Regions from separate parts of the Lysinibacillus sp. NPDC093688 genome, predicted to be linked through region 3. Evidence: riboswitches for the same ligand, from Rfam matches in the RefSeq annotation. Region 3 holds a riboswitch; each other region holds the start of a gene.
What was found. Region 3 has a riboswitch for thiamine pyrophosphate ahead of thiC (phosphomethylpyrimidine synthase ThiC). Riboswitches for the same ligand answer to the same signal wherever they lie in the genome.
Positions count from the first base shown of each region.

Region 1: another riboswitch for thiamine pyrophosphate. It lies ahead of thiT (energy-coupled thiamine transporter ThiT); the one in region 3 lies ahead of thiC (phosphomethylpyrimidine synthase ThiC).
Region 2: another riboswitch for thiamine pyrophosphate. It lies ahead of thiM (hydroxyethylthiazole kinase); the one in region 3 lies ahead of thiC (phosphomethylpyrimidine synthase ThiC).

Region 1 is NZ_JBNNUX010000025.1:21,211-25,504, forward strand. It holds gene ACQKN2_RS17770 (helix-turn-helix domain-containing protein) at 1-1,190, opposite strand, end outside; gene ACQKN2_RS17775 (hypothetical protein) at 1,337-1,459, opposite strand; gene ACQKN2_RS17780 (DUF4870 domain-containing protein) at 1,508-1,840, opposite strand; TPP riboswitch at 1,966-2,073, shown strand; gene thiT (energy-coupled thiamine transporter ThiT) at 2,204-2,764, shown strand; gene map (type I methionyl aminopeptidase) at 3,293-4,048, shown strand; gene ACQKN2_RS17795 (hypothetical protein) at 4,074-4,294, opposite strand, start outside.
Region 2 is NZ_JBNNUX010000008.1:21,866-26,159, forward strand. It holds gene mbcS (acyl-CoA synthetase MbcS) at 1-1,413, opposite strand, end outside; TPP riboswitch at 1,656-1,754, shown strand; gene thiM (hydroxyethylthiazole kinase) at 1,841-2,596, shown strand; gene thiD (bifunctional hydroxymethylpyrimidine kinase/phosphomethylpyrimidine kinase) at 2,596-3,420, shown strand; gene thiE (thiamine phosphate synthase) at 3,410-4,060, shown strand; gene ACQKN2_RS08825 (alpha/beta-type small acid-soluble spore protein) at 4,201-4,294, opposite strand, start outside.
Region 3 is NZ_JBNNUX010000036.1:16,801-21,094, forward strand. It holds gene thiC (phosphomethylpyrimidine synthase ThiC) at 1-1,456, opposite strand, end outside; TPP riboswitch at 1,780-1,894, opposite strand; gene ACQKN2_RS20640 (AEC family transporter) at 2,554-3,483, opposite strand; gene ACQKN2_RS20645 (S-layer protein) at 3,819-4,294, shown strand, end outside.

The sequences.
Region 1 (4,294 bases), on a different contig from region 3:
ACTGGTAAGGAAAATAAACGTGCTAAGCGATAAAGTAGCTTGCTAAATTGTTGCTGCTTTTTTTTAGTTTGAGCAACACCATACTTACTTCCCTCAAGCTGTAGAGTAGCGCATAAATAATGGGTCGTTTGTTGGGCTTCTTGACGTTTATAAAAGGCATTAAAATTCAAGTTTAGTAGCTGTTGTAACAAATAACCGTCATATTTGAAGGAAATTTCAAGCTCCTTTTCCTCCTCGGCTAATTGTAAGGCGAAAAGAGCACTTGCCTGTTCTACTGCAAATAAATCTAGAGGATCCATCTGTAAATGTTGATCCATAACAATCAACAGTATTCCTATTACACCCCGCTCTGTATGGATAGGGAACAAATAACTTACATACATTTCATGGTTGATTGGTATATGTACTTGATGTCGCACGCATTGTTGAACAACTGTATGAAGATGCTCTGATTCCTGCTCTTTTAAAATTTCGGTTGCAAGCTTTGCTGTTGAAGAAGATGTGACAAGTAAATCGTAAAAATCAGTGGTAATTGCTACAGACTGTCCTAGTAAGGAAGCGAGGGTATCGATCATATCGTTTAGTCGACCTCGTGTTAAAGAGACTCGTGTTAAAGCATTATAAATGCGTTTAGAGCGTTCGTTTTGAGTAAATAATTTTGCATTTTCGATGGCGATTGAGGATTGATTCGCAAATGCTTGAAGCATTGTTAAATCACTATTCTCAAACTGTGTATCTCCTGAAAAATTGACAATCGTTAACACGCCTATACATGAATTACTTTTATCAAGAAGCGGAGCACAAACAGCACTTTTTGGGTAAGTAAAATCACCGACTGCTTTTGTATAGTTTTCTTCATACTGTGGAAATAAATCGGCCATATTTTCAGTTACATCATCGCTAGTATGGAATCTAAATGCCTTTTTTTGAGAGAATACTTTTCCAGTCATCCCTTCATTTGAGGCAAGGTGAATTTTCTTCAAGTAAGCTAGATCATAACCTACAGTATGCTTAGCAATTAAACGATCTGTCTCTGTATTTAACATAAACAGCACACCTGCATCAGCACCTTTAATCACATGGAGTACTTCACTAATAAGTTTCTCTAACACTTGGTCTATATCGAGTGTTGATGTTAGGACCTGTGCAGCATTAACCAAGCTCATTAATTGTTTTTCGGTATTTATCATAAACAACTCCTCATGTGTATTGTTAAACTTTATATTACAGTGCCATATAGAAGATAGCGAACTGTTAAATAAACGAAAAAAAGAATCTGCTGAAAAAAGTAAGCAGATTCTTGTTATTAAGCCCATTTAACTTTAAAAACGTATTATTACTTATAGATGTTTTTGGAGGAATTAGCCGTTCCCTTCTTTGCAGCGATTACTTTTTTAACAATTGGAATAACGATAGGTGCTAATTTTACGGCGGTTTTGACAACTTTAGATACTTTCAAAAAATAACAGCTCCTTTTAGTACTCTCTGTTCAAGGTTGAAATGAAACTTATCGGATAACGCGAACAGCTTGAATAATATTCCAAATGACGATTCCTATTGAGACGAGAATGTAAATTGCGAATGAAACTAACCAAATGATAAGAAATGTACTGCTACCTGAATCAGGTTCAAAAGTGTTGAATGATAAAGTTGAGAAAATAAAGACTGCAAAAAATATTATTCCAAATGCGACTGGGATTAAATGTGATATTAGTGCTCGAAGAGAATGACTCTTTACGTCGTGATCTTTTGAAACAAAGTAAACTACTAATGGCACAATAAAAGGTGCGAAAAAGATACTGAGATAACTAAAGGCAGATAAAATTTTTTGGTTCTCCATAGTTGTACCTCCTTTTTTAATATTTACGCATGAAAAACAGTAAAGTTTCAAAAAATTAATGTGGAAGAGGTTGTAATCGTTATAGTGTTTGCGTACAATGAGGTTGTTCAACTAAATTAAGATGTAACGACCACAAGGGGAGCTGATGATGTCAGCTGAGACTGGGCACGTAATGCCTTGACTCTTTGAACCTGTAAGTTAACGCTTGCGTAGGGATGTGGATAGAAACCGACACTTTTACGATGTGAGGCTCTGTCCTGGCATCGTTTTTTAATAATTATTGATGCCATATAGGAACATATTTGCCAACTGATTTCTATTCCTGCTCTTGTATCCTACATCGGAACAAAGGAGAGAATAATTATGGACAATAAAAGACTTTTAATGCTTGTGGAGATTGCGATATTCGCAGCGATTGGCCTTGTGCTTGATCAGGTTTCCTTTAAAGTATGGGCACAAGGTGGCTCTGTTAGTCTCGTGATGGTTCCAATAGTGTTAATAGCATTTCGCTGGGGCCTTATTCCAGGCATGACAACGGGTTTACTCATTGGTGTTATGCAAACAATGTTTGGTGCCTATATTATACATTGGCTTCAAGGAACACTTGATTATGGTGTTGCCTTTACAGTAGTAGGCTTAGCGGCCGTTGTGCGTGGGCCAGTGCTTGAGGCTGCAAAAGATTTAAACAAAAAGAAAATGGCGCTTTATATTATTTTAGGAACGGTAATAGCGGGCTTTTTACGTTATGCAGCACATACCATTGGGGGCGCTGTATTTTTTGCAGAGTATGCTGGCGATCAAAATGCATGGATTTATTCAATTATTTATAATGGAACATATATGCTACCAGCAACGATTTTAACAGCGATTGTCGGTGTTCTGTTATTTACGGCAGCACCTCAATTAATGCAACGAAAATCATAATTATTATGCCCTTCACACGAGTGAAGGGTTTTATTTTTATTAAATTGGATGAAGGATCATTGTTTTTTAGCTCATCCCCATAACATGAGGTTGATTTCCGTTCCGGCTGGGCGCTTTGTTGTTGCTGTCGCTACGCTTTCGCACAGAGCAAAGCTTCCTGGGGGCGTTCGATGAGCCGCTTCGCTTCGCTGCAGGGTCTCGGGCCAACAGATGTTTTTTGCGCGAAAGCGTAGTGCTAACGTAGCGGCAGCAGCACCGAGGTTGGTCACGAAGGCGTTATCACAGGATGTGATGGCTTTAGCCTTCGTTCCTCTTTCGCTGATCCCCGAGGAGTCGCCCAGCCTCCACTCCAATCAACTTATGCATGGCATACGTTTTAAATAAATGTCATTCTTAACTTTTAGTAATGAGCCTGTTTTCAGCAATTTACACTTTATGATGGCATATAATATTTAGAGCGTTTAGCGTTTTATGTATAAAAAGTTATGTTATATTAAATAGAGATATTAGATGAAAGGGACGTTAAAAATGATTGTAAAAACGCAAGAAGAGATTGAAGCCTTTAAAAAAATCGGCCGTATTTGTGCTGAAATTCGTGAAGCCATGAAGGCTGCTACAAAACCAGGTGTAACAACACTTGAACTAGATGAAATTGCAGGCCGTATGTTTGCTGAGGCAGGAGCAGTTTCTGGACCTAAAGGGGAGTATGATTTCCCAGGATACACATGTATTAGTGTTAATGAGGAAGTCGCACATGGTATTCCAGGTGAACGTGTGATTAATGAGGGAGATATCGTCAATATAGATGTATCTGGTTCATTAAATGGTTACTTTGCGGATACGGGCATTTCATTTGTAGTTGGTGAAGGTTATGAGGATAAAGAAAAGCTATGTCGCGTAGCTAAAAGTGCTTTCGACCGTGCAATGACAAAAGTAAAAGCTGGATCAAAATTAAACCAAATCGGCAAAGCTGTTGAGCGTGAAGCATATGCCAATGATTTAACAGTGATAATGAACCTAACAGGTCATGGTTTAGGTCGTTCTTTACATGATGAGCCAAATCATATTTTAAATTATTATGATGCATGGGATTCTACAATTATGAAAGAGGGCATGGTACTTGCAGTCGAGCCATTTATCTCAGCGAAAGCGGAGCATATTGTGGAATCTGGTGATGGCTGGACATTCGTTACGCCAGACAAATCATTAGTTGCTCAAATTGAGCATTCAATTATCGTTACAAAAGACAAACCAATTATTTTAACTTCACTTGATGAACAATAAAAAAGCTAAAAATCCTGCTACCAATTTAATTTTGGTGGGCAGGATTTTTTTTAATAAATAATATACCGACAAGTAGCACTCCACATAAAAATAAGGCTGCCGTTGACACAAGTAGCTCATCAAAACCATTATGTAATGCGACCCCGATATAGGACCAGATAAATACACTTGGATAGATAATATCAAAATAATGGAAACGGATATGTAGTGCTATTGCTACCCCAAGTGTTAGTAAAATAACTGCCC
Region 2 (4,294 bases), on a different contig from region 3:
TTCTCCTTCACAGAGCACAACAAACGCCTTTACGAGATTTCCACGAATCTCATCTGGACTCGCGACAACGGCAGTTTCTTTCACTGCAGGATGCTTCAATAACGCATCTTCTACCTCAAATGGGCCAATCGTATACCCAGACGATATAATGACATCATCTCCACGTCCTTCAAACCAATAATAGCCATCTTCATCTTTATATGCACGATCACCGGTAATATACCAATCGCCTCTAAATTGTAAATTTGTCCGTTCTGGATCGTTTAAATATTTTTTAAATAACGCGGGCGTTTCACAGTGTACAGCAATATCTCCAACTTCTCCGACCGCAACAGGACTTTCAAAATCATTGATAATTTCAACAGAATTACCCGGGGTAGGTTTACCCATTGAGCCCATTCTAGCCTCCATCCCTACCATTGTACCAACAAGTAATGTATTCTCTGTTTGTCCATAGCCATCTCGTACTTGTAAATTAAAAACCTCGGAAAATACTTTTATCACTTCACTATTTAAAGGTTCGCCCGCTGACACAGCCTGACGTATTGTACTTACATTGAAATCTTGTAAATTTTCAAGACTCGCCATAAATCGATATTCGGTTGGTGTGCAACACAGAATATTAATATTGAATTTTTCAATCAGTGCAAGGTAAGTACCCGCATCAAAGTGACCTTTGTAAACAAATGCTGTTGCACCACTTCCTAAAGTAGCGAGGAACGGACTCCAAATCCATTTTTGCCAGCCAGGAGCTGCTGTAGCCCATACTATGTCACCTTCTTGAACACCTAACCAATTTGGTGCAGTAGTTCGTAAGTGTGCGTAACCCCAGCTATGTGTATGTACTGCTGCCTTTGGATTGCCTGTTGTACCACTTGTATATGCTAAAAATGCAATGTCTGTACTCTTAGTTGGTGTAGAATTAAAGTAGCTTTTTGGTTGGCTTTGCATTTTTTCAAGCAATGGCTGCCAAGGTTCATGTGCATGACCAATGACAAATTGCTGTATTTCTTGTAAATTTTCAACACTATCAAATTGTTCAATATAAGGCTCAAATGCAACAACACCTTTTGCGTTAGCGTGATTGATTCGATATTCAATATCCTTAGATCTCAGCATTTCTGAACTAGGTATAATAGTTAAACCTGCCTTTAACGCCGCAATGTACACAATATACGCTTCCACTGATCTCGGTACCATAATTAAAATAACATCACCTTTTTTCAAACCTTGAGAGGTAAATACATGTGCTGCCTGATTGGCCTTTTCAAGTAAGGCTGCATATGTAATGTACTGAATTTCTCCGTTTTCGTTATAAACTAATAATGCGTTTTTGGTAGAATCCTGTGCATATTTTTCAATTTCCTCTGAAATGTTATACCATTCTGGTGCGATTAAATCTTCTCTTTTCATGGCAAATGCCCCCTTTTGTTACGCCCATTATAAAACTCAATTTTTATCATTTTCAATGGAATTCACTCTAATTCATGAAAGTCGTGACAACTATCATGCTCTGCTATATGGCATCAGTCACGTATTGCTTCTATCCATTTCAACTTGGCGTAATCGTCGCTTTCGCACAGAAAATCTGAATGAAGAAAAAAACTCCCTATTGAACACAAATGAATAATATGGTACATTTTGGTCAACTAAAAGCAAGATTGCAGGGGGACTCATTTAGAGTTGAGAAGGTAAAACCTGACCCTTTGAACCTGTTAGTTAATACTGACGTAGGGAGCAGTTCACATCGAATTACTGATGAAAGGCTCTTTTACGTGTTTTTTGCACGAAAAAGAGTCTTTTTTGCACGCTTACGTCCATCCAACGAGGAGGACTTAAATTGATATTTCAAACGATTCGTAAACAAAATCCACTTATCCATTGCATGACTAATTACGTTGTGGCTAATTTTCAAGCAAACGGCTTATTAGCAATAGGCGCTTCTCCAGTCATGGCTGATGACGGTCACGAGGTTGAAGAAATGGTCACAATCGCCTCAGGCTTATTGATCAATATCGGTACCCTAAATGAGCGAATGAAAGAATCCATGTTACTTGCAGGGAAAAAAGCAAATGCTCTTGGCATTCCCGTTATTTTAGATCCTGTTGCTGCCGGTGCAACATCTTACCGAAAACAAACGGTACAGCAATTACTGAAGGACATTAAATTTGCGGCAATACGTTGTAATATCGGAGAGCTAGCGGCAATTGCCAATGTAGACTGGCAACAAAAAGGCGTAGATAGTGGTAGTGGTTCAATTTCTGTAGAAGTTGAGGCACAGAAAGTAGCTCAACAATACAATTGTATTGTTATTGTGACCGGTGAAAAGGATTTTATTACTGATGGCACACATCAGCAATGGGTTACAGGTGGAAATGCTCAAATGACAGAAGTTACTGGAACAGGTTGCTTATTGAGTGCATTATGTTGTGCATCCTACGCCGCAGGAAATCAACCGTTTGACCAATTGCTAGAAACATTATCACTTTATAAAAAATTGGCAGAAAAAGCTGCTTCTTCTACTCGATTCATTGGCGATTTTCAAATTGCTGTATTGAATGAACTACATCGCCTTTCCAAGGGTGGTGAAGAATAGTGGATATTGTAACGACAATTGCTGGTTCAGATAGTGGCGGCGGCGCAGGCATACAGGCTGATTTAAAAACATTTCAGGAATTAAAAGTGTTTGGAACATCTGTTATTACAGCTTTAACGGCCCAAAATACACTGGGTGTATCGGGTGTATTACCAATTGAAGTGAGCTTTATTGAAAAACAACTTAGTGCGCTAATCGAGGATTTTTCAATTAGTGCTATTAAAACAGGAATGCTATTTTCCTCCGAAATCATCCAATCAATTGCACATATTTTAGCCGAAGTAAATATTCCGCTTATTGTAGATCCTGTTATGATTGCAAAAGGTGGCGAAAGTTTATTACAGCAAGAAGCAATTGAGGCATTACGAAGTGATTTGCTACCTTTAGCAACAATTGTAACGCCAAACATCCCTGAGGCCGAAACCCTTTCTGGAAGGAAAATCAATTCTTTAGCAGATATTAAAGAAGTAGCTCAGGTCTTATTACAAACAGGCGTTCAATGCGTCGTTATGAAAGGCGGTCATTTAGAGGATAAATGTTATGCTACTGATTATGTATTTTTTCAAGATGGTCGATCGTTTTCCATGCAGTCTACTCGTATTGCAACAAAAAACACGCATGGTACAGGCTGTACGTTTTCCGCAGCATTAACTGCTTTTCTTAGTCTTGGGCTACCTATAGAAGAAGCAATTGAGGAAGCTAAAAAATTTATTCAATTAGCCATAACTCATGATTTATCTATAGGTAATGGCCATGGTCCAACAAATCATTTTGCTTATCAAAACTATAAGGATTCCTGCGAGGTGATCATTCATGAAACGTGACGATCTACAGCTATATTTTATTATGGGTACAGGTAATGTTTTCAATCAGGAGCCAATAAACGTTTTAGAGAAAGCTCTCCAATCCGGAATTACAATGTTTCAATACCGTGAAAAAGGGTTAAATACACTAACTGGACAAGCATATGAAAATTTTGCTCGCAAATGTCAAAAGCTCTGTCAACAGTATCATGTTCCGTTTATCGTCAATGATAATGTAGAACTAGCTATAAAACTTAGTGCAGATGGTGTTCATATTGGCCAAGAAGATTTTCCTGTGTCGATGGTACGTGAAAAAATTGGCAATATGATTCTAGGGGTTTCTGTTCATTCACAAGCTGAATTACAAACTGCTCTACAATATGGTGCTGACTATGTAGGAATTGGTCCAATTTTTTCAACCACCTCTAAAAGCGACGCCAAACCGCCTAGTGGAACTGAATTTTTACAACAAGTTCGCAAACAATACCCGGAGCTCCCTATCGTTGCAATTGGAGGCATAAACTGCTCGAATGCACATACTGTATTTAAAGCAGGTGCAGATGGAATAGCAGTTATTTCCGCGATTTGCGAAAGTGAGGATATTTCAAATACAGTCTCTACATTTAAAGCATCTCTTATTTCTTTGCTCTCATTGAATTGAAATGGGAGGACCTGACGCTTCTCTTTCTATATAGATAAATTACTGCCCGTTAATACGGGATAAAAAATAAACAATTTAAACAAACTAAAACCAGTGCCTTTTACGGTCACTGGTTTTAATTTTAATTGCTGATTATGCAATTATTGGTTGTTTGGCATACCTTTTAATTGAGATTCTGCCATTTGTACAAGACGTTTAGTGATTTCACCGCCAACGGAACCGTTAGCACGAGCT
Region 3 (4,294 bases):
AATCAGCAGCATGTGCAGCAATTTTATACGTAATAACCCCTACACGAACATCATCACGATTTGGTAAGCCAAGATGCTCTTTAGGCGTCACATAACATAGCATTGCCGTACCATACCAACCTATCATCGCAGCACCAATGGCTGATGTAATATGGTCATAGCCCGGAGCAATATCTGTCGTTAGCGGCCCTAAAGTATAGAAAGGAGCTTCCTTACACACCTCTAACTGCTTGTCCATATTTTCTTTAATAAGATGCATCGGCACATGCCCTGGTCCTTCTACCATCACTTGTACATCATGCTCCCAGGCAATTTGTGTTAATTCCCCTAGCGTTTCCAGCTCCACAAACTGAGCCTCATCATTTGCATCGGCTATAGAACCAGGACGTAAACCATCACCTAAAGAGAAAGCAACATCATAGGCTTTCATAATTTCACAGATTTCTTCAAAATGTGTATATAAGAAGCTCTCTTGATGGTGATATAAACACCACTGCGCCATAATCGAGCCTCCTCGAGACACTATGCCGGTTACACGATTAGCCGTTAATGGCACATAACGTAGCAATACCCCTGCATGAATCGTGAAGTAATCAACACCTTGCTCTGCTTGTTCGATTAACGTATCACGATACACTTCCCACGTTAAATCCTCTGCCACACCATTTACTTTTTCTAGCGCTTGATAAATCGGCACCGTCCCTACTGGCACTGCGGCATTACGGATAATCCATTCACGTGTCGTATGAATATGCTTACCCGTAGATAAATCCATAATGTTATCAGCACCCCAGCGTGTAGCCCACGTCATTTTTTCTACCTCTTCTGCGATAGAAGATGACACCGCTGAATTCCCAATATTGGCGTTAATTTTCACGTGGAAGTTGCGTCCAATAATCATTGGCTCTGCCTCAGGGTGATTAATATTAGATGGTAAAATTGCACGTCCCGCCGCGATCTCTGAGCGTACGAACTCAGGATCCATATTTTCGCGAATCGCTACAAATTCCATTTCTGGAGTAATAATTCCCTTTCGTGCGTAGTGAAGCTGTGTTACATTTCCACCTTTCTTCGCACGCAAAGGCTTTCTAGATAAATCAGGAAATACATTTTCTTTTATTCGTGGATCTTCAGAATTGCGAAACCCATTATCTTCTGGCTTGATCGTACGACCTTCATATTCTTCAACGTCACCTCGTTCTCTGATCCACGCACTACGTAAAGCTGGCAATCCTTTCGTAATATCCACCTTATGCGCAGGATCAGTGTACGGGCCACTCGTATCATAAACACGCACTGGCGCATTTTTCTCTTCACCAAAGCTTCCTGTCGTCGGACTTAAAGAAATTTCACGCATTGGTACTAAAATATCTGCTCGAGATCCTTCTACGTAAACCTTTTTACTTCCTTCAAAACTTGACATAATCGTAATGTTCTTATCGCTAACTGTTGTCATAAACTACTTCGCTCCCTTTTATATTTATATAAGGACCGAATCTAGCTCACCCACAAAAATCAATTTCGCCTTGGCGTAATTGCGTCCGGATTTTGAATTGTGCCCGCACAATTCATTCCTTTTAAAATCCGTGACATCCGCCGGAGGCTTGTCTTCATTCAGCAGGCGTTTGGGCACCCACTTGATAGGAAGCTTAACCGCATACATCTCATCACCTGCAAAGATAGGAGTCTTCCGCTGAATGAAGACAAAAAGCCGAATCCAAAAAAAATTTTGGATCCGGCTAAGAATGTAAAGGTATAGTTATTGCAAATAACATAGTGTGCAATAATGGTTAACTTTCCCACGCTGGTATGAGCCAGATCAGGTCCAAAGGGTCAAGAAACCTCTATGCGTTTCCCTCTCAGCCTGACTCATCAGACTCCCCTAGTTAATACTATTAAGTTTGATGCTAGTGTAGCAGATATTGCTAATAGATGGAAGCTTCATTTGATTATTTTTGGCTTTTCATCAAAAGTTGGCGACAGCCATTGATCAATTATGCCTCGGCATAATTGCGTCTGGATTCGGCTTTGTGCCTAGGCCTGCAGATGTTTTTTGTGCGAAAGCGAAGCGTCAGCAATAACATGATGCAGGTCAATTAGCTGTTATCGCATGGATATGATGATTTTAGGCTAACATCCTATATTAATCCCTTATCGATTCCGTGTTCCACTGATGCTTGGACACTACTGAGATGGGAGACTTCTACTGAAAGAAGTTTAAACGTAAGCCATGAATTTTAGTTGATTGGAGTGAAGGCCGGGTGACTCCTCGGGGATTAGCGATAGAGGAACGAAGGCGTTATCACATCCTGTGATAACGCCTTCGTGACCAACATCGTGTTGGCCTAAGCGGCTCATCGGACGCCCCTAGGAAGCTCTGCTCTGTGCGAAAGCGAAGCGTCAGCAATTGTTTTATCTGTGCGAAAGCGTAGCGACAGCAACAACAAAGCGCCCAGCCGGAACGGAAATCAACCACACGTTTTGGTAATTAACTTATATAAGTCCCTACAAGGAGGGCTGCAATCCTATCTTTGATTCAGAAGAGCATTTAGGTTAGGTAAACAACAACTCCGCTACATAAATTACAATCGTCACTGTAATACAGCTCACAATCGTTGAAAATAAAACTGTTTGTGCAGCAGTTGCCGATTCTACGTCATATTCTAATGCTAGACTAGAGCTATTTCGCGAAGTCGGGAATGAACTAGCTATAAAAAGTGATTGTGCCACGACACCATCAAGACCAAGCGCAAAAATGATAAGCAATGCTACGGCTGGCCCTATGATTAATCGTGTAAAACAGCTAATGTATACCATCTTATTGAACATGGATTTAATTTCAAGCTGTGATAGTTGTGCCCCTAAAGTTATTAATGCTACAGCGATAAAGCCACCTGCCACATGGTCTATCGGAATTTTTACGAACTGCGGAATAGGGATATTAAAATAGTTCATAGTAACGCCGATAATAAGTGCATGAATAATAGGCATTTTGAGGAAGTCCTTCAAAATCGACATGCCTGATTTTGTTGAAGAAATTAAATTGTACAAGCCGTAAGTATAGGTCGTCATATTTTGAAATATGACGAGAATGACTTGAATCGCTACCCCAATCGGCTGGGTCACGAAAATCATTTGTGCAACTGGAATACCATAGTTGCCTGAATTAATTAGGACAACGCTATTTTTAAACACCGCAGCCTCTGTTTTTACTAAACCGAGCCCCTTTGCTAGAAAGTGACTAAGCACCATTTGGCTTCCGATAAAGAGCAGAATAAATAATGCCACTTCCCCTAGCACAGACAGCTCTATACTTGTTTCGTATAAATTCACAAAAACAGCTGCTGGCATAAAGCAATATGTAATAAGTTGAGATAACGCCTTTAAATTAAAACGAAATTTCCTTTGTAAAACTGCGCCAAGTACTAGAAGCACTAAAATCGGAGCTACAATTTGAAAAAAAATCATGCCGAGATACATCATAGCGTGTCCCCCTTTCCTCTCCTATAGTAGTGCTGTTTGTATACTCGGTCAATGCACTTCATCGTTTATTCATCCCTCATAACAAGGCCATTTTCTGAACATAACGAAACTCATCTAGTATTTTTCATCATGTTAAAACAATGACAAATGGCTCTTTTGGTTGGAAGGATGATTTATTTATTGAGATAATAAACAATTCAATCTTAAAACAAACGATACAGAAAAAGGGGCTATCACTTTATTTAAATTAATATAGTAAAATGACCCAATCGCGCACTAAATTGAAGAAATGTATGATATATTATCCATTAAATACAATGATTAGGGTGACAAAAATGAAGAATAAAATATTTTCTACTTTTATGGCTACTGCTATTACAGCAACCTTAGTAGTGCCTACGTCAACTGCAAATGCCACATCTAATGATTCATCGTTAAACCACTCAATTCACATTGATGGGCAGGTAGCTGCAGCCAAAACAAAAGGGCAAAGTGTGACCATTACCAACATTACTAAAGATAAATTACTTACATCCAATGGCCAATTTAAAATTAGTCAGTCATTGAAGCCCCTCTTAAACACATCTAATAATGCTGCATTGGCGAATGCTGAAGCTACTATAGTCGTAAAGAACGGTGAAATTACTAGTATTTCATCACTAACACTAACTAAAGCTGGAACAAAAAATAAAGCGGTAGATTTTGATGGCGGTGACGCGCAAATTGCTGGAAGTCTAACTGTAAATGCGGATTATGTAAAAGTTCAAAATGTCACTATTGAAGATGAGCTTATTGTAACGAATCGTGTGAA